DNA from 2 places in the Marinococcus sp. LNHM5E3-2.1 genome. Region 1 is predicted to be linked to the other one. Evidence: riboswitches for the same ligand, from Rfam matches in the RefSeq annotation. Region 1 holds a riboswitch; the other holds the start of a gene.
What was found. Region 1 has a riboswitch for glycine ahead of gcvT (glycine cleavage system aminomethyltransferase GcvT). Riboswitches for the same ligand answer to the same signal wherever they lie in the genome.
Positions count from the first base shown of each region.

Region 2: another riboswitch for glycine. It lies ahead of ACTRXH_RS03480 (serine dehydratase beta chain); the one in region 1 lies ahead of gcvT (glycine cleavage system aminomethyltransferase GcvT).

Region 1 covers NZ_JBQLIB010000012.1:25,962-35,983, reverse strand. The annotation lists gene ACTRXH_RS12825 (rhodanese-like domain-containing protein) at 1-79, shown strand, start outside; gene gcvPB (aminomethyl-transferring glycine dehydrogenase subunit GcvPB) at 149-1,630, opposite strand; gene gcvPA (aminomethyl-transferring glycine dehydrogenase subunit GcvPA) at 1,617-2,978, opposite strand; gene gcvT (glycine cleavage system aminomethyltransferase GcvT) at 2,996-4,102, opposite strand; glycine riboswitch at 4,184-4,271, opposite strand; glycine riboswitch at 4,275-4,363, opposite strand; gene ACTRXH_RS12805 (MBL fold metallo-hydrolase) at 4,557-5,198, shown strand; gene ACTRXH_RS12800 (CapA family protein) at 5,299-6,441, opposite strand; gene ACTRXH_RS12795 (hypothetical protein) at 6,537-7,010, opposite strand; gene ACTRXH_RS12790 (hypothetical protein) at 7,167-7,499, shown strand; gene ACTRXH_RS12785 (5-methyltetrahydropteroyltriglutamate--homocysteine S-methyltransferase) at 7,655-8,785, shown strand; gene ACTRXH_RS12780 (DUF2513 domain-containing protein) at 8,944-9,306, shown strand; gene ACTRXH_RS12775 (3D domain-containing protein) at 9,826-10,022, shown strand, end outside.
Region 2 covers NZ_JBQLIB010000001.1:674,713-684,734, forward strand. The annotation lists gene ACTRXH_RS03455 (nitroreductase family protein) at 1-453, shown strand, start outside; gene ACTRXH_RS03460 (hypothetical protein) at 505-642, opposite strand; gene ACTRXH_RS03465 (universal stress protein) at 914-1,396, shown strand; gene ACTRXH_RS03470 (hypothetical protein) at 1,838-1,978, opposite strand; gene sdaAA (L-serine ammonia-lyase, iron-sulfur-dependent, subunit alpha) at 2,015-2,899, opposite strand; gene ACTRXH_RS03480 (serine dehydratase beta chain) at 2,896-3,393, opposite strand; glycine riboswitch at 3,472-3,549, opposite strand; glycine riboswitch at 3,553-3,657, opposite strand; gene ACTRXH_RS03485 (GNAT family N-acetyltransferase) at 3,813-4,325, shown strand; gene ACTRXH_RS03490 (RDD family protein) at 4,439-4,858, shown strand; gene ACTRXH_RS03495 (hypothetical protein) at 4,906-5,472, shown strand; gene ACTRXH_RS03500 (SulP family inorganic anion transporter) at 5,841-7,574, shown strand; gene ACTRXH_RS03505 (catalase) at 7,767-9,410, shown strand; gene ACTRXH_RS03510 (hypothetical protein) at 9,490-9,780, opposite strand.

The sequences.
Region 1 (10,022 bases):
AAACCGGGATATCTATCACCTGAAAGGCGGATTCAAGCGTTGGACAGGTAAGATCAGCAAAAAGAAAAAAAGCGCATAATTAAAAGGAAGAGCTGGCATGCTCTTCCTTTTTTTATATCTTTGAAGTCCGCAAACCTCATCGATTTATTTATTTCATGGACTTGAGCGACGTTTCAGTATTATATGTCAGCACTGGCTTACGTGCTGCCAGCGTCTCGTCCAGCCTTCCGACTACGGTAGTGTGAGGCGCCTCCTGCACCATTTCCGGGTCTTCCTCTGCTTCTCTGGCAATCCCGATCATGGCGTCTGCGAACGCATCAAGCGTTTCTTTCGCTTCGGTTTCCGTCGGCTCGATCATCATGCACTCTTCGACGTTGATCGGAAAATAAATGGTCGGCGGATGGTAACCATAATCAAGCAGGCGTTTAGCCATATCGAGCGTACGTACGCCGAGCTTCTTCTGGCGGCGGCCCGAAATCACAAATTCGTGCTTGCAGTGACGGCCGTATGGGAGGTCAAAATACGGCTCAAGCCGTCTCATTAGATAATTGGCGTTTAATACAGCATACTCTGATACTCTTTTGAGTCCCTCTGCTCCCATCGTACGGATATACGTGTAGGCACGTACGTTAATGCCAAAGTTACCGTAATACGGCTTGACGCGGCCGATGGAATGCGGACGGTCTTTATCCCAGTAGTACTTATCATTTTCTTTTGCAAGCACCGGCCCCGGCAGATAAGGGATCAGCTCTTTTTTTACGCCAACCGGCCCGCTGCCGGGCCCACCGCCTCCGTGAGGGCCCGTGAATGTTTTATGCAGGTTCAGGTGAACGACATCAAATCCCATGTCCCCGGGTCTTGTGATGCCCATAATAGCATTGGAGTTCGCCCCATCATAATAGAGCCGGCCGCCAGCCTGATGGACCGTATCGGCCATTTCCATAATATCTTCCTCAAATAAACCGAGTGTATTCGGGTTCGTGAGCATGAGGGCAGCCGTTTTTTCGCTCGTTACTTCTTTTAAATGCTCAAGGTCCACCAGGCCGCGTGCATCGGTCCGGACCGTTACATGATCGAATCCTGCCACCGTTGCTGAAGCAGGGTTCGTTCCGTGCGCAGAGTCGGGCACGATTACTTCCGTGCGTCCCGTTTCTCCGTTCGCTTCGTGAAGCGCCCGGATCAGCATCAAACCGGTCCACTCTCCCTGGGCACCGGCCGCCGGCTGCAGCGTCACTTCATCCATACCGGTTATTTCAGCAAGCGCCTGCTGCAGGTCGTACATCATTTCGAGATTCCCCTGCACCTGTGCTTCCGGCTGGTACGGATGCGTCGCGGCAAAACCGGCCATGCGGGCCGTTTCTTCATTGATTTTCGGATTGTATTTCATCGTGCAGGACCCGAGCGGGTAAAAGCCCGAATCCACTCCGTAATTTCGATTCGAAAGCGCCGTATAATGTCTCATCAACTGCAGTTCAGATACTTCCGGCAGTGCCGGCTCTTCTTCCCGGATATTAGCCCCGGGCAAAATATCGCTCAGGCTTTGTTCAGGTATATTTGTCTCAGGAAGGGAATACGCTACCCTCCCTGGTTTGCTTTGTTCGAAAATTAACGGCTGGTTAGGCTGTTTCATGTACAAGCACCTCCAAATGTTTGGCAAATGTTTCCAGCTGCTCTCTTGTGCGAAGTTCAGTCACACATACGAGCATCTGGCCTTTTTTATCCGCCGACACTTCACCTAAATCATACCCGCCGATGATCCCCTGCCTGAATAGCTGTTCATTCACTTCTGCCACTGGACGGCCGAGGTCAACCACAAATTCATTAAACGATGGTGCCTCATGGACAAGCTCAATGCCTTTTTGTTTGAGCAGCTGTTTAAAGAAATGAGCACTTTTAACATTTCTTTCTGCCGTTTCCTTCAGCCCTTTTTTACCGAGAGCCGTCATTGCGACAGAAGCAGCCAGCGCGTTCAGAGCCTGGTTTGAACAAATGTTGGATGTCGCTTTATCCCGGCGGATATGCTGCTCTCTTGCCTGCAGCGTCAGTACATAACCCCGGCTTCCGTCTTCATCCTCCGTCTGTCCGACAAGACGCCCGGGGACCTTCCGAATATGCTTTTTAGTGGTGGCAAAAAATCCGCAGTGCGGTCCGCCAAACTGCATTGGAATACCAAGCGGCTGAGCGTCTCCTGCCACAATATCCGCTCCGAAACTTCCCGGCGGCGTCAGGACGCCGAGCGCAAGGGGATTTGCCGACACAATCATCAGCGAGTTTTCTTTATCGGCTGCCTGCCTTACAGCAGCTAAATCTTCAATAGTACCGTAAAAGTTTGGGTACTGCACAATCACTCCTGCGGTATCAGCATCAATCATGTCTTCAAGCTTAGCCATGTCCGTATGCCCGTCCTTTTCGGGAACGATTTTCACTGTAAGTCCGGGCCCGGCAGCGTATGTGCTCAATACATCGAGCGCTTCAGGGTGAACCGTTCCAGAGACGACGATGGTACGGCGCCTCCCCCTGTTTTCACTTGCGGCCATCAGTGCTGCTTCTGCGAGCGCTGTCGGTCCGTCATACATAGACGAATTAGCGATATCCATTCCCGTAAGTTCACTGATCATCGTTTGAAATTCAAAGATTGCCTGCAGCTCGCCCTGCGAAATCTCCGGCTGGTACGGAGTATATGCCGTGTAAAATTCCGAGCGCCGGAGCACATGATCGACGACTGTCGGTATATAATGCTCGTACACCCCTGCCCCGAGATAGGAGACGCAGTCCTGCACGCTGGTATTTCTGTTACTGAGGCGCTTCATTTCCTTTAGAAGATCCGTTTCGCCAAGAGCCTTCGGCAGATTCATTTCTTTGGAAAAGCGAATATTTTCCGGTACGTCCTCAAACAATTCACCGATCGAATCCACACCGATCGTTTTAAGCATTTCTTCTTTATCCTCGCCGGTTACCGGCAGATAGCGATAATCCATTCTGGTGCCTCCTCTGTTTATTTTTCCCGTTTATAAAAGGGCACAGCTGCCACTTTTGCGCGTTTGGCTTTACCCCGCACATCCACTTCGACAGCCTGACCGAGATTCGTCCATCCAATATTCAGAAGTGCAAGTCCCACATTTGCTTTCAGCGTCGGCGACTGAGTGCCCGTAGTTACCCAGCCGATTTCCTTTCCGTCATCATTGTGTACCATGTAACCCGGGCGCGGAATTGCTTTATCAACCATTTCGATCCCGACAAGTTTACGTTTTAATCCCGCTTCTTTTTGTTTTTTTAAAGCTTCTTTACCAATGAAATTATCTTCCTGCTTCAGCTTTACGCAAAAGCCGATGCCTGCTTCAAGCGGCGTAATATTTGCGCTCAGCTCCTGGCCGTAGAGCGGCAGCTTCGCTTCAAACCTCAGGGTGTCTCTAGCGCCGAGACCGCATGGAATGAGTCCTTCGGATTCTCCTGCTTCCATGATCGTCTCCCAGCAGCGGATGGCCTCTTCAGCCTGGCAGTATAATTCAAAGCCGTCTTCTCCGGTATAGCCGGTTCTTGAGATGATAATATTTTCCGCTTCTCCGACTGAAGCACCGGCAGCAAAACGAAATGGCAGAATCTCTGCAAGAGAAGCATCGGTTACTTTCTGCAGCACCGTTTCTGCCACCGGGCCCTGTACAGCGATTAGTGCAGTTTCTTTCGAAATATCGGTAATACTTACGTTTTTCGTTACGTGGCGGCGAAGCCATTCCTGATCTTTTTCAATGTTAGCTGCGTTCAAAACGAGCATGTATTTTTCTTTTTCGAGCTGGTACACGAGCAGATCGTCAACCGTACCTCCATCTTCATAACACATGGCGGTATAAAGTGCTTTTCCGGGTTCTGCATTTTTTATGTTGTTTGTGAGCATATACTGCAGAAATTCAGCAGCACCCTCTCCTTCTACGATCGCCTCACCCATATGGGAAACATCGAACAGACCAGCCTTTGTACGAACCGCCTCGTGTTCGTCTTTGATGCCGGAAAACTGAACAGCCATTTCCCATCCGCCAAAATCGACGGTTTTTGCTCCGTGTTTTTCATATACCGGATACAGGGGTGTTCGTTTTAATTCTGCCAAGAAAATCACCTCATCATTATTTTCTGAAAAATCAAAACAAGAAAAAGCATAAAAAAGACAGAACTCCATAAGATATGGAAGCTCTGTCCTATAACCAGAAAGTTTCTCCTTTCCGTCGTACGGAAAGAGTGTCTTCGTGGGTGGCTTCTAAAAGAAGCGCTCTCCAGAGGAGCGTCCAGTAAGAGTCTGTTTGCCTGAGAGATTCACCTGTTACGGCTTGCTCCTTCGGCGCTGCCTGGCAGTCTCTCCCCTTACCATCATCCGCGCATTATATGTACATCTTTATTTGCTCATATTCTATCACTAATTCAGATAAAAACCAATGCTGAAAAAAATTAACCCGAACATTTCCGATAAATTGTACTGCATCATTCGTTTATCACTTTGGATCAATCATTTCTTCTCACTGTAATATTGTTTATACTAAAATCAGCATAAAAATTGGAGGGAAACTATGAACTGGAAACAGCTTCCACTGGGACCACTGCAGACAAACTGCTATGTTCTGTACGATAATGATAAAAACGCCGTAATTATTGATCCGGCCGGGGATGCCGATAAACTGCTCACCTATCTTCAGGAAAACGAGATGCGTCCTGTTGTCATTCTGTTAACACACGCCCATTTTGATCATATCGGTGCGCTTGATGCCGTGCGGGAAGCCTACAATATCCCTGTTTATCTTCATGAGCATGAAAGGGACTGGCCTGGGGACGCCCAAAAAAACGGCTCCGGACGCATGATGCCGGAGGCTGCGTTTACTGCAAAGCCCGCGGATCACCTTCTGCAGTCCGAAGGAACGCTTCAATTCGGCAGCTTTGAATTCCAATGGCTTCATACACCGGGCCATTCGCCGGGAAGTGTTTCCTATTGGCATAAAGAAACCAACACAGTCTTCTCCGGCGATGTATTGTTTTCAGGTGGTGTTGGACGTACTGACCTTTACGGAGGCGACATGGATACTCTGCTAGCCTCTATTCACGAGCAGCTGCTTGAACTCCCGGAAAATACAATAGTAGCCTGCGGCCACGGCCCCTTCACCGATATCGAAGCCGAAATGGATTCCAACCCGTTCATTAATGGGTTTGGCGCATAAAAATAAAGACCTCTGATTTAAAATTAGAGGTCTTTTAATATCTTAATACAGTAAATGAAATTATTTATGCATTCCCGCCCAGTTTCAGACGGTTAGTATTTTAATCGTTTGCTTCGATCCATTGATACACATGCTCGCGCAGATCCTCTTCGGTTTCACCACCTTCAGCAGGGTGGTCTGCTTCGGCCATCGGCTTCACTGTGTACTGATCCTCAGGGCCCGGTACAACCTGGGTAAAATCAACGTTAGGCTCTGTAATCTTCACGTCTTCGCCGTCTTTTTCCACATCGAATGTAGCAATACCGCCTGTATCGGTATATTCCTGATCCTGACCGGAGTAGAAATTGCCGAGAGAATAATAAACAAGCGTTTCATTTCCTTCTTCACCCTCCACCCATTCCATCGGCTGAAGCACGTGAGGGTGATGACCAATAACTACGTCCACTTCCTGGTCTGCAAGAAATTGGGCCAGCTCTTTTTGTTCTTCATTCGGAAGGCGCTCGTATTCATTTCCCCAGTGCATATTGACGACTACGATGTCCGCGTCATCTCTCATCGCTTCGACATCTTCCTGTATTTGTTCTTTATCAATTTTCTGCACGACATATTCATGCCCCTCCGGCACCTCGATGCCGTTCAGCCCGTATGTATAGGAAAGCACCCCCATGTCTACGTCCTTCACATTTACAATACGCTGCCGCTCTGCATCTTCCTCGTCCTTATAGATTCCTACGTAACCCATACCTGTCTGCTCATAATGATTAATCGCATTGTTTACAGCCTCCATTCCACGGTCAAGCGTATGGTTATTGGCTCCGGAGAGCATGTCCACTCCGGCATCCTGAAGGTCGTCTACAATTGCATATGGACTGTTAAAGGAAGGATAAGCCGATAAACCAAGCTCCTCGCCGCCGGGTATTGATTCCTGGTTCACAATCGTGTAATCCGGTTCTTCAAGCATCGGAGCAACTGCCTTCAGCGCCGGAGTGAAATCGTACTCCCCGTCTTCTTCCATTCTTTTATATACACGCCCGTGCAGCAAAACGTCTCCCGCCGCGCCAATCGTAATGCTTTCATCTTCCTGCTTCTGATTTTTGGAATCTTCTTCTGTCTGTGCTTCTGAATTTTCATTCTGCGCCTCCGAGGCTTCATTCTGTGTCTCAGAATTTTCATTTTCCCCGGCGCTGCTGCAGCCACTCAAAAGGAAAATCCCGCACGTCAATCCATAATACAATTTTCGCATGACATCCTCTTTTCTTTTAAATAGAATTCCTAGTCTAAATATACTATAAGTTTACTAATATATTCATTGGAATTGAAGAGGTTTTCATGTATTTTTTATGTCTGCCGGGGCGAAATATTTCTTTTTCCACATACAGCCAGCGTCCCCAGGACACCCGCAAGCGGTACGATTACCCACCATTCCTGATAAAGCAGAGGGTAAGAAAAATTCTTCGAGGTTATTGGGAATAAAAACTGAGTACCGTTTCCCAGAAAGTCAATCAGCATGGAGCCGACGGCCAGCGTAAAAAATGAAGCTGTCCAGGCTTTTGGGAATCCTCCCCCGAGCACGTGGCGGACAACCGGAGCGAACGCTGCCGCAATAAATGGCACCGTCAGCAGCGTATGAAAAATATAATTACCAAACAGCTTCGGGATATCAGGCACAATCACCATCACACCGAATGCCATCACCTTCAAGCGTTGTGAAACAATTAAATCCGGATTTCCGTAAAATATATACATTACTGCCGCGCCGGTCAGCAGATGCAGCAGTGTACTCGGTACATGTTCAATCAATATTTCAATCACAGGCCGTTCCTTCTTTCTGCTGGAGATGATTATTTTATTCACGGTTTTCTATTCTCATAAACTTCCTTCAAAACGCTATAAACGGCTGGGTTGAATGAGGCAGCTTTCGGGGTATGGAAAGAAAAGCAGCAAACTATTGTCAGGAGGAATTTTATAATGACCCTCGTAGAAAAACCGTCCGCGCTAAACCGGGCGCGAAAGAAAAAAGCCCCTGCCATGAAGGCAGAAGGCGAATTTGCAAGCCAGCTCAAAGCTATTCTCATTTTTCAGCAAATCGATAAGCAGACCGCTGACAAAATGGACAACAGCTTCCGGCCGAAAAAAACGATTTACGCTCTCACTGGAGAAAAGTTGAGTATGAAAGATATTGCGTTTGTAATCAAATTGAAAGGCTTTAACGGCCTTTACCGTTTATTTTCCGCTTACAAGACTGTTTGTCACACAAACGACCTCGGGGAGCCGGTGATTGTCTTTCAGCGGCGTCCTTAGCCTGCCTGCTAAGAAAGAAGTTACTACCGTTTTTCATTTTCCTGGAAGTACGCTCTGCTTCCAACGGTTTCTGTAGACAAAACATCATCGGCTTCCATATACTATTAGTAGGCAAAATATACAGGTATTTTTGACTCATTACATATTACAGAGGAGTGGATGGTTTGACAAAAGCACCGTTTCGCGCAGAACACGTAGGAAGCTTTCTCCGTCCGGAGCGACTCAAAAAAGCCCGCCAGCAGTACACAGAGGGAGAGTTAAGCGCCAGGGCGCTATGGGACATTGAAAATGAAGAAATTGCTGCTCTTGTTGAAAAACAAAAAGAAGCTGGTCTTCCGGTCGTAACAGATGGTGAATTCCGCCGCGCATGGTTCCATCTCGATTTTATGCAGGAGGTCGAAGGGGCAGAATTTATTAAATTGGACCATGGGCTTGTATTCAGCGACAATACGGAAACAAAAGCCGAGGGGGTTAAAGTTGTTAATAAATTAGCCTTCAGCGACCACCCTGTTGTCCGCGAGTACGAATTTCTGCACAGCCTGAAAGGGGAGCACGCCGCCCGCGTGACAGTTCCAAGTCCGAGCATGTTTATTTTCCGGACTGTAACCGAAGAAGAAAAAAATGTCTATCAGTCGGAAGCTGAGCTGTTTTCAGACCTCGTGCAGGTGTACAAGGATACGATACAGGCTCTTTACAAGGCTGGCTGCCGCCACCTTCAGTTTGATGATACAACCTGGTCTTTATTTCTCGGAGCTGAAAAGGATAAGGACCTCGTACTTTCCGGCGGCCTGCTTGAAGCACGAGGCCTGGACCCGAAAGAAACGCTGGAAATGTTTGTAAACACTGTCAATGAAGCGATCGCTGATAAACCTGAAGATATGCGGATATATATGCATGTCTGCCGCGGCAACTACAAGTCCACCTATGCATCCAGCGGCAGCTACGACGCCGTTTCAGAATATATGTTCAGTAAATTAAACGTCGACGCCCTCCTGCTGGAATTTGATGACGAGCGCTCCGGAGGCTTTGAGCCTTTAAAGTATGTGAACCGCAGCGATCTTCAGGTAGTTCTCGGTTTAATCACTTCAAAATTCCCTGAACTTGAGGATACGGATTTAATTAAATCCAGACTGCAGGAAGCAGAAAAATATGTACCACTTGAACAACTTGGTTTAAGCCCTCAATGCGGCTTTGCTTCTACCGAAGAAGGCAATATCCTCACTGAAGAAGAGCAATGGGCGAAAGTTCGCCACGTTGTTTCTCTTGCCGAAGACGTCTGGCAATAAGCATTCGGAAAAAGAAGCCGGCGTTTCCCGGCTTCTTTTTTAACAGGTGCGTATGACAATATTTCTTATCAAAGCACCCGGGTACGTAAATCTTTTCTGGCATTTAAGCCAGTCCCAATATTATAATTTCAGTAAGTATAAAAAAGGTGGAAGATAAAATGGTTATGGAAAGAGACATGGAATCAATCAGGAAGCTTTTGATTGATCTGAAAGAGCAAAAGCCCGGATTCAGCCTCACATCTAAAAACGAAGAAACCGATTATTATATGTATCTGCTCACCGATGGAGGCCTGATCGAGGCTACCCGGCATAAAACCTTGAGTAAGCAGGTGACAAGCTACCATAATATTAAAATTACATTTGCCGGCCATGATTTCATCGATGTTGCCGAAGACGACAATATTTGGAACAGAACAAAGGAAAAAGCCATGGAAAAAGGATGGTCGATGTCAAATATCCCTCTGACTGTCCTGACAGATTTACTTAAAATCACTCTTTATCAGCATTTAAGCAACGACTGACGCACAACTAATTTCTCACGATTTATGTTTTTCCACATAGCTTTCTGCAGGCCTCCTGATGATTCAGGGGGTTTTTTGTTGTACTGCCGGAGTGTTTTCTCTCCGCCCTGTCCCTTTTTTCTTCTGCAGCATATTTTGGCTTTACTGATTTTTATAGATTAGTTCATTCCTCATGAAAAATCAAAATTAGGTTATTTTTCTCACGTTTTTCATTTGTAATATTACATTCATTTTTTCACTGAAATCTTAAGTTCAATTGCCCTGAAACCCTTTATTTATAAGCTTTTTATAAATATTACACATAATTTCTCATATATTTCATAAAGCTTAATCTTGTTACGTTTGCATTACATTCGTCCTATTCGCTTGAAAGTTCTTCTCCTGCGAGTTAAATTTACAAACGTGCGATAGGTTATTTCAAAATATACGCATCCTATACTAATTCGTTTATGTCCATTCACCCTTAATGCTTACTAAATAAAAAAATTTTTATACTCTCCGAGGAGGAATTTTTCAACCATGATGAAATCTACGAAAGCTTCACATTGGATCGGCGGCGCAGTTCTTGGTACAGCTCTAGCTTTTGCAGCACCAGCGGTAAGTGACGCATCAGACAGCCTGCTAGTCCAGGGGGACTCCAATGACTCTGTATCCGAAGCCCAATCTGTACTCGATGATAAAGGATATTACGATTATGAAGTAGACGGGATTTTTGG
Region 2 (10,022 bases), on a different contig from region 1:
AAAACGGAGCCGTGGCAGTATTTCGTCATGACCGGTGACGGGCGCAGGCAGCTCGGGGAAGCGATGGCCGCCATTGCCGCGGAAGGTATGACGCCGGAAGAAAAAATGGAAAAGCAAAAGAATCTCGAAAAGCAGAAGGAAAAGCCGATGCGTGCACCGGTCGTGATTGCAGTGGCAGCCGAGCCGTCTGAGGAAGAGCGGGTGGATACGCTTGAAGAGTACGGCGCAGTATACGCCTCGATCCAGAACATGCTGCTCGCTGCGCATGCCCTCGGGCTGGCGGCCTTCTGGCGCACCGGGGCGCACTGCTATCATCCGAAAATGAACGATCTGTTCGGCCTGGGGCGGCGGGGAAAAGTACTCGGACTGATTTATATCGGCTATCCGATGCGGGAGATGAAGAAAGGGCACCGGAAGCCGGTGGAACAGGTGACCACCTGGATAACGGAATAATAGCGGCATATAAAAAGCAGGCAGCGGCTTCCTCCCGCTGCCTGCTTTTTGTTATTTTTCATCGTGCCTTTTGTTCAGCTGCTGACGCAGATTCAAACGCTGCTGTAAGTATTCCCGAAGAGAAATTTCTTTTTGGACCCATTGCTGTTTTAGAGCATTAAGCTGGTTTAAAAGATGATGTTTGTTCATGCGATCCTCCTGCAACCATATTTCAATTATATTGTATCCGCTTAACAATTATTTAAAACCTCGAATTATATGTGAAAATGAATGAAAATTATAAAAACACAATATTTTTAGTTTGAGTATTGAAACCGCCTGGGAATATGGTAACAAATACAAGCCATAGCGGCGGAAATGTCGGGAATCCATAAGCCTGCAACATAAGCCAAAAAGTACTAAAGGGAGACCTCTGTGCTTTTTGGCTTTTATTTTATAAAAATTTAAGAGGTGAAATGGATTGAAACAATACAGCCATATCCTGGCAGCGCTTGATGTGCTCAGTAACCCTAATGTTGATGCCTTTGACGAAGCGTGCCGTGTCGCGGTTAAGCACGATGCCGACCTGACGCTCGCCTATGTGTTTCATTATAATGAATATTCCTCGCTCGGATGGATGGACCCGATCGGTATCAGGCGGCTGCACGCAGAAGCAGAATACCGGCTTGAAGCGTACCGGAAAAACGCCGAAGAAAAAGGCGTACCGCGGGTAAAGACCGTCCTGGACAATGGAGTGCCGAAAAAACGTCTCGTGAACCAGCTCTGTGAAAGGGTTGACCCGGATCTTATCATTCTCGGGCAGTCCGGCGGCAATGCCCTCGGCCAGGCGATACAGGGAAACACCACCACAAAAACGGTGGTGAAGCACGCTCCCTGCGACGTTCATGTCGTTGACCCGGCGATCGCTTCGATCCAGCGAGCGCACACCGCACCGCTTCAGTAAAACAAAAGATCCCCGGGGGGAGTAATCCCGCCGGGGATCTTTGTGCGTCATTAAAGAGTGTATTGGTTTTTATCGTCCCATTTTTGTTTAATCACTGGAAGGTCACTAACGGTAGTGATGATAAGCTCTTCATCGCGAAAGGCGTTTAAGCTGGCGAGCAGTTCATCCTCGGAACAAAAATAAACGGGTTCCGAGCTGCCGAAGCGTGAGCGGATATCGGCGGCTGTTCCTATGTATACCTGGTTTTTGGGACGTTGAAGTACATATGCAAAATGGTCGATGGCAATGACCTCCTTTATAGGGACTTATAGTAAGAATAGCACGTCAGGGGTGAAACAGAAAGCAGAATGCCTGGAATTTAAATAGAATATGAACAGTAAAGAAAACGGCTTGAGCCTGGCGGGAGCCATAATCAAGCCGTTTTTGAGTTGTTTCAGGGATTTACGTTTCATTGGGCCTTGGAGAAATAAAGCAGAAAATGCCTAAAAGAAGGGCGGAAACCGCTATAGCCCAGTACGTAAACAATAAGCTGACGAGAGTGAGAGTACCGAACCAGATTTGAAAAAAACGGCGTTCGTTCATAGCTTCACCTCTTATGTGGAATTTAGAGCCCGGGATTCATAAGCTGCAGGGCCGCTGAAACAACCTCCGGGCGGCTTCTTTTCCCGTCGGGGTCTGGGCAAGCCCTCCTTCAGCAGTCTCTTTCAGGCTGCCCGGCATGTCGCGGCCGATCGTATGCATCGTCTGAATAACTTCATCGCAGGGGATGCGGCTGGTTATGCCCGCTAAAGCCATATCGGCCGCTGAAAAAGCGATGGAGGTGCCGATGACGTTTCTTTTCACGCACGGCACTTCGACGAGCCCGGCAACCGGATCACATACGAGTCCGAGAAGGGACTTCATTGCTATTGCGGTGGCGTGGGCTGCCTGCTCCGGGGAGCCATGCTGCAGCTCCGTAATCGTGCCCGCAGCCATGGCCGTCGCTGAGCCAATTTCCGCCTGACAGCCGCCTGCCGCGCCGGAAATAAAGGCGTGATTCGCAAATACGTAACCGATGGCACTTGCTGTGAACAGCCCCATCGTCAGGGTGTCATCATCGATGCTGCGGTTATCCTGGAGAGAGACCAGAATGCCCGGTAGTATACCTGCGGACCCGGCCGTGGGAGTTGCGACGATAAGGCCCATTTTTGCGTTGCTTTCCGACGTGGCCATCGCTGCTTCCATCGCCGTGCTGATGACCGGTCCGGATAACGGGTCGGTGTTTTGATTATACTGATGCATCCGGTAAGCATCACCGCCCGAGAGCCTGCTCTCTGTTTCCGTAATGTCACTCACTCCGTCCCGGACCGCCTGCTTCATTACCTGCAGCCGCTCCTGCATGCGTCCGAAAATCTGCTCCCGGGAAAAATTGGAGCGGCGAACCTCACGGCGCAGCATCCACTCGCCAATGGAAATGTCCTGAGCCATGCATTCCTGTACAATACTTTCAATGGTATCGTTCATATAAATGACGCCTCCTTTTTCGTGCGGGCTGCAATCGATAAAATATCCGGACCCGTTCCCAAATTAATGCTGGTGTCATGACCGTTAATTCCATAAATGCAGGCCACTCCGCCGCCGATGGAGGCGCCGGATACGCGGACGGTTTCTATGCCGGACGATGCCTGAAGATGTACAGTGTTCGGGTGGCATCCGCCTGGAGTGCCCGGACAGAACTGGAAGTCGTAACGAAGGCCTTCGTCTTTGGCCAGCGCATACGCACTCCGGACGTTGGTGTCGTGGGCGGATAATCCGAGCAGGCCGCCGATTATGGCTTTGTCCGAGCCGTGTCCCTGATAGGTGGAGGCGAGAGAGCCGTAGAACGTGATTGTCACATCTGTGACCTCTCCCAGCCAGTCGTGCACAAATTTCCCGATCGATACGACCCCCGCTGTGTGAGAGCTCGAGGGACCGACCATAATCGGGCCGATAATATCAAAACAGCTGTCAAACTCCATAGCGATTCCTCCAAATTTGAATTGAAAACGATTACATTAATGCAAAAAAAGACAGAGAAACGGCCTGAATCGCCGTTTCTCTGTCTGTGTGCCTGAAAGATTTCATTCTTTGACAAGAATTTTCTTCTTCGGCAGGTACGCATACCTTCTCCAGAGGTGCATCCTGTACTGGTCCTGGTACCTGAGAGTTTTTTCTTCCCGGCTGGTGGGAAGAATTGCTCCTTCGGTGCTGTAATATTCTACAGGCTCTCCCAATACATTCATCTGCAAAACCAATATTTTGTTACTTTTAGTGTAAACATCCGGTCTGGAAAAGTAAACCTATTTTTTGACAGCTGGCATGAGAGCGATATACTGGATGCAGCCTGTTAGCCTGGAATAATAAACCAATTTACCGAAAGAAATGAAGGGATGCGACTATGAGCGAACAAATTATTCTGCGCCCCGTCATGGCAGAAGATGAAAAAGACATTAATATTCTCCGGCGCCAGCCTTCTGTCATGCATTATACGCTGGGACTCCCTTCGGAGCGAAGAACCTCCAGCCAGTCATTTATTGAAGGGCTGACGGCGAACGATCATGTGATTGTTGCCGAGTACGGCGGCCGGGTCGTCGGTATCGGCTCTCTGGAGGTGCTGAGCGGTAAGCTGCATTACTACGGCATGACTGCCATGGCGGTGCACGATGAGTTTCAGAACCGGGGGATCGGCAGCCGTCTGCTTGATCATCTGCTGGATATCGCCGATAATTATTTAGGCTTATTCCGGCTGGAGCTCGATGTGGTGGAAGAAAACACGCGCGCAGTACAGCTGTATAAAAGCCGCGGGTTTGAACCAGAAGGTACGCTCCGTAAAGCCCATTTTGCCCGTGGCGCGTTTTACAATGTGCTGGTGATGGGCCGGCTGAACACTGCGTTGTTCCCGACAGACTGAGAACCTCGTTGGAAAATTAAGGAACCAGGGAGATTGTCACTTCCAAAAATTAGATTATTATGAAAAAATAGAAAAGAAGAGCTTACAACAAGAGTGATTAAAGGAGTGTATGTATGCAACAGGAACCTGCCGGTTTTGGCAGCAGGCTGCTCGCTATTGTTATTGACGGCCTCCTGCTTTCTTTCCCCATTCTTCTCATTAGTATGCTGGCCATGCTATGGATCAACCCCGATGAAGTGAATGTCGATATATTTTCCGGTGCCGGATCGCTTCTATATTCCATGATTCTGCCGATAGTATGGCAGGGCCAGACGGTCGGGAAGTATGCCATGGGCATTCAGATTGTGAAAATGGACGGAAGGAAGCTTGGCATCGGGGCAATGCTGATGCGCGTGCTCGTAGCTAATATTTTGTACGGAATTACTCTATACATACTGATGATCACGAGTATAATTATGGTGCTTGTCCGTAAGGACAAACGGGCCCTGCACGATTTTCTTGCGGGCACCCGGGTGGTGAAAAAAAGCCGGTAGCTTTACTATCGGGATGGTAACGCCAATCATGCGAGCGGAGGAAATACATGATAAAAAAGATCTTTTCTGCCGGGGCAGCTGGCATATTCATCCTTTTAAGCGCCTGTTCCGTACCTTCTTACTATACGGAGGAAGAGGAAGAGGTCCCTGGAAATATAGAAACGGAATGGGGAGAAGAAGTGCCGCTTCCGTTGTTGAACGATGCACCGGTTTCGAGGGCGCAGATTAACGAGAATGAAGAGGGGGAGCCCGAGGAAGTGGAGATTTGGTACAGCGAGGAAGAAGAGGACGAGCTTCTTCCTTATTTTCAGGACGCGGGCAACCGGCACCGGTATGAAGAGGACTACAGTACACGGCTTGTGTACGGCATCAACAGCAACGACATTCACATTATTTTAAATTACGAAGCGGGCGATCAGATGGTATTCGGCGCTCACGATGACGTGCTCAGTATTGGGGGACGTCCGGTGGGCCGGGATATCCAGAGTGGGCCGATTACGTACACGTTTTACGCGAAGGGAGGCACCTATTCCCTCTCCTATTCAGAAGAGGCCAGGGCGGACACCGACGCGCACCGTGAACAAATTAAAGCCTTTTTACAGAACAGCGGCTAGGTTGAAGTCACGTTGTCTTGAGGAGGGAAGAGCCGTGGACTTGCTTATGGATATGCTGATCGTCGGCGCTCTGCTGATGATTGCTTTCAACATAAAAGCATTTGGTAAACGTTTGCTTCGTGTAAAGAAGTAACAGATGGATGAAGCCGCATATGAGCAGTTGAAAGCCGAAATCAAAGAAGAGCTGAAAAACGAATGGGAAAAATAAGGCAGGGACCTCCGGGTGTCTGCCTTTGTGTTGCTGGCGGCGTTAGTCTGTTTTTACAAAAAGGTACGGCGCGGGCTTTTCTTTTAAGCAGTTATGGTTCATGATTTATAAGAGAGAGATTGAACACTTTGCAAGTTCACGGAGAAAGAAGGAAGGATTTATGCGCCGGAGGACAAAAAACATATTAAGCATGCCGCAGGAATACAATAATCAGTCGCTGAAAAAGGATATGGCTGCGGGCTTTACGATTTTTATTATGATTGTGCCGCAGGGAATGGCCTACGCCGTTCTCGCCGGCCTGCCGCCGGTGATGGGGCTGTATGCCTCGCTGCTTCCGCTTTTAATCTACGCCCTGTTCGGCGGATCAAAGCATCTGGCTATCGGGCCGGTGGCGATGGCGTCGATTCTTGTTTTTTCCGGGGTGTCGCTGTACGCTGAGCCGGCGACGCCGGATTACGTGGCACTCGTGCTGCTGCTGACGGTCATGGTCGGGGTGATGCAGGTAGCGCTTGGCCTGCTGAATGCCGCCGCGTTTGTGAAATTTATTTCGCCGAACGTAATCAGCGGTTTCACCTCGGCGGTGGCGATTGCGATCGGCATGAGCCAGCTCGGGCAGTTTATGGGGATCAGTGTCGGCAGCCAGACGCAGATTATCCCGCTTTTGCGGGATGTGATCGTTCATCTGCCCCAGGTACATATCCCGACCCTGCTCGTTGGAACCTTGAGCCTGCTGGTTCTGATCGGGGGCCGGAAAGTAAAACGCAATCTCCCGGTTTCTCTGATTGTCGTCGTACTAAGCATTGCGGCAGTCGGGATTTTCCGCCTCGACAACCAGGGAGTGAGTGTCGTCGGGGAAGTGCCCCAGGGCCTTCCGGATTTTACCGTGCCGGGCTTTAACCTTGCGGATGTGCAGGTGTTAATCCCGACTGCCCTGACGATTGCATTGATTGCGATGATGGAGACGCTTGCGATCACAAAAACGCTGAGCGATAAAAACGATTTTGGTGTGAACCTGAACAAAGAGATCCGGGCGATCGGGTATGCCAATATTGCCGGTCCGTTTTTTTCCTCCTACGCGGTGACCGGAAGCTTTTCAAGAAGTGCCATCAGCTACCGTACAGGAGCAGCTTCGCAGGCGGCGATGATTATTACCGCTGCCGGGGTGCTTGTCACGCTTCTCTTTTTCACGTCTTTATTCTACTTTCTGCCGTACGCGGTACTTGCAGCCATTATTCTCGTTTCGGTCGCCGGGCTGATTAACATCCGGTCACTAAAGGACGCCTTCCGGGTGAAGCCGGAGGACGGATGGATATGGGTGGTGACGTTTGCTGCGACGCTTCTCGTCGGCATTCAGTGGGGGTTGTTAATCGGTATCGGTTTTTCCATCCTGCTGCTGCTGCGCCACATTTCCCGGCCGAACATCGTGGAGATCGGCTATGAGGAGGATACCCACAGCTATCTGGACCTGCAGCGGTTCCCGAATGCTAAGCGGGTGCCGGGTACGGTGCTCGTCCGGGCGGACACGCGTATTCATTTTTCGAACGTCGGCTATTTTGTGAAAATGGTGGAAAAAACGATTCAGGACCGCCGTAAAACAGAGAGCGGCGGGCTGAAGGCCGCGATTGATATGTCCGGGGTGAATGACATTGACACGACCGGCATCGGCGCTCTCGAACAGATCATTGAAATGTTCCGCCGGGAGCCGGACGTGCAGGTATGGTTTGTCGAGCTCAAGGGACCTGTCCGGGATCTGCTGCTGCGGGCCGGATGGGATGAAAAATACGCTGAAGCAATTAAATACCAGACCCTCGAAGGCTTTCTGGAACACGAGGGCAACGTCCCGTTTAAAACACCCGCGGAGCCGAAGCAGGACTCCTGGGACTACATGATTTAACAAAGAACGAGGCCGGCAGGGAAGAGGATCCTGCCGGCCTCGTTCTGGTCTCAGGAATATTATATACTCCTTGAAAGACTGCTGTGTTAGGGTATATAGCTATATACCTTGAATTTAAAAAATTCAAAAAAATCGTTTAAATCATAATAACCCCGGGTAAAAATCAATAGATTTATAAAGGAGGTATATACATTGAGTAAAGATCGCGATAATGAACGCGAACAAGACGAAGAAAAAAACAACGATAAGCAGAATACAAATGAAGACGGAACACTCACGACCAGGCAGGGTCATCCTGTCCGGGACAACCAAAACTCGAAAACCGTCGGTAATCGCGGGCCAACAACGCTTGAAAACTATGAATTCCTTGAAAAAATCAGCCATTTTGACCGCGAACGTGTACCGGAGCGGGTAGTGCACGCCCGTGGCGCAGGCGCCCACGGCTATTTTGAAGCGTACGGTTCCTTTGGCGATGAACCGATTTCCAAATATACACGCGCAAAAATCTTCCAGGAGGAAGGCAAGCGGACACCTGCGTTTGTACGCTTTTCCACTGTTATCCACGGCGGGACTTCCCCAGAAACACTCCGTGATCCGCGCGGATTTGCCGTGAAATTTTATACAGAGGACGGCAACTGGGACCTCGTCGGCAACAACCTGAAGGTCTTTTTTATCCGGGACGCTATCAAATTTCCAGACGTCATTCACGCATTAAAGCCCGATCCGGTAACGAACGTGCAGGACAGCGAGCGGATCTTCGACTTTATGTCGCAGACGCCGGAATCAATGCACATGCTGACGTTTTTATTCTCCCCGTGGGGCATTCCGGCCAACTACCGGCAGATGCAGGGCTCCGGGGTGAACACGTACAAATGGGTGAACGAAGACGGAGAAGCGGTGCTCGTGAAATATCACTTTGAACCGGTTCAGGGCATCCGCAACCTGACCCAGGAAGAAGCGGACAGCATCCAGAGCAAAAACTTCAACCACGCCACCCAGGATCTGTACGAAGCGATCGAGGAAGGCAATTATCCGGAATGGGAGCTTCGCGTGCAGGTAATGAGCGACGACGATCATCCGGAGCTCGACTTTGACCCGCTCGACGATACGAAGCTGTGGCCGAAGGAGCAGTTCCCGTGGATCCCGGTCGGCAAGCTCGTGCTTGACCGCAATCCGGAGGACTATTTCAACGAAGTGGAACAGGTGGCATTCGGTACCGGGGTCCTTGTCGACGGCATGGATTTCTCCGATGACAAAATGCTGCAGGGACGTACGTTCTCATACTCCGATACGCAGCGGTACCGCGTCGGTGCGAACTATCTGCAGCTGCCAATCAACCAGGCGAAGAAAAAAGTCGCCACCAACCAGCGCGGCGGACAGATGTCGTATAAAGTCGATAATGACGAAGGACAGAATCCGCACGTGAACTACGAGCCTTCCACGCTGAATAATCTGAAGGAAGCGGAGATGAGCGGCAAGCCGCACACTCCTTATACCGAAGGAGAAGTGAAAAAAGAAGCCATCGACCGCCAGAATCCTTACCGGCAGGCGGGAGAAACATTCCGTAAGTTTAAGGAATGGGAAAAAGATGAATTAATCAAAAACCTCGTTGATAACCTGATTCCGTGTAAAAAGGAAATTCAGGAGGAAATGATTGCCCACTTTAAAAAGTGCGATGAGGATTACGGCCGCCGGGTCGAAGAAGGGCTGAAAAACAGCAGCTCCTCTGACGGCGCTGACCAGGACGCCACGCACGGAGGACCGGCAGGCGCCACGAAAACAGAAGAAGGCGTCAAGCAGGCTGAAGAGCATGGTATTCCGTCGGACCCTTACTAAGAGGGAAGCCTAAAAACAATAAAAGAGCTGAAGCTGGAGATCATCCTCCGGCTTCAGCTCTTTATTAATTTTCCGTTATTTATTCGAAAAGCGGCTGGCCGTTATCGTCGTCAAACGTATGGAAGCATGGCGGCGTTTTCGTGTTGTGGCTTAGATCATATGAGGCCCACGGGGCTTTCAACACACGGGCATCAGACAGAAAACATACAGGAGTCCCGTTCACCGCGAATGGATGAAGCGCCTGAAACAATTTGTCGATGCTTTCAAACATGTGTACTTCCTGTCCGTGAAGGTAAGGATCCAGGCTCACCGCTGTCCCGATGATCAGCTCCTGTTCATAAAAAGTATAACCGAATACGATGGAAGACATATTTTAAATAACTCCTTTAATAAAGTGAAAAGGGCGTTCCAATCCATAGAATGGAAACCCTAAAAAGCATTTTTTCTTTTACCTGAATCAGGTGCAGAGAAAAATGAATATTATTCAGTCAGCTGTAACTATAAGCAATTCTATACAGGGTTAATCCCCGTATCTGAAGAAATACCCCTTTTTTATAATAATTACTCATGCCAAAAGTGCTAATTTAAAACGATGTAGGCTGTAAGCTTTGT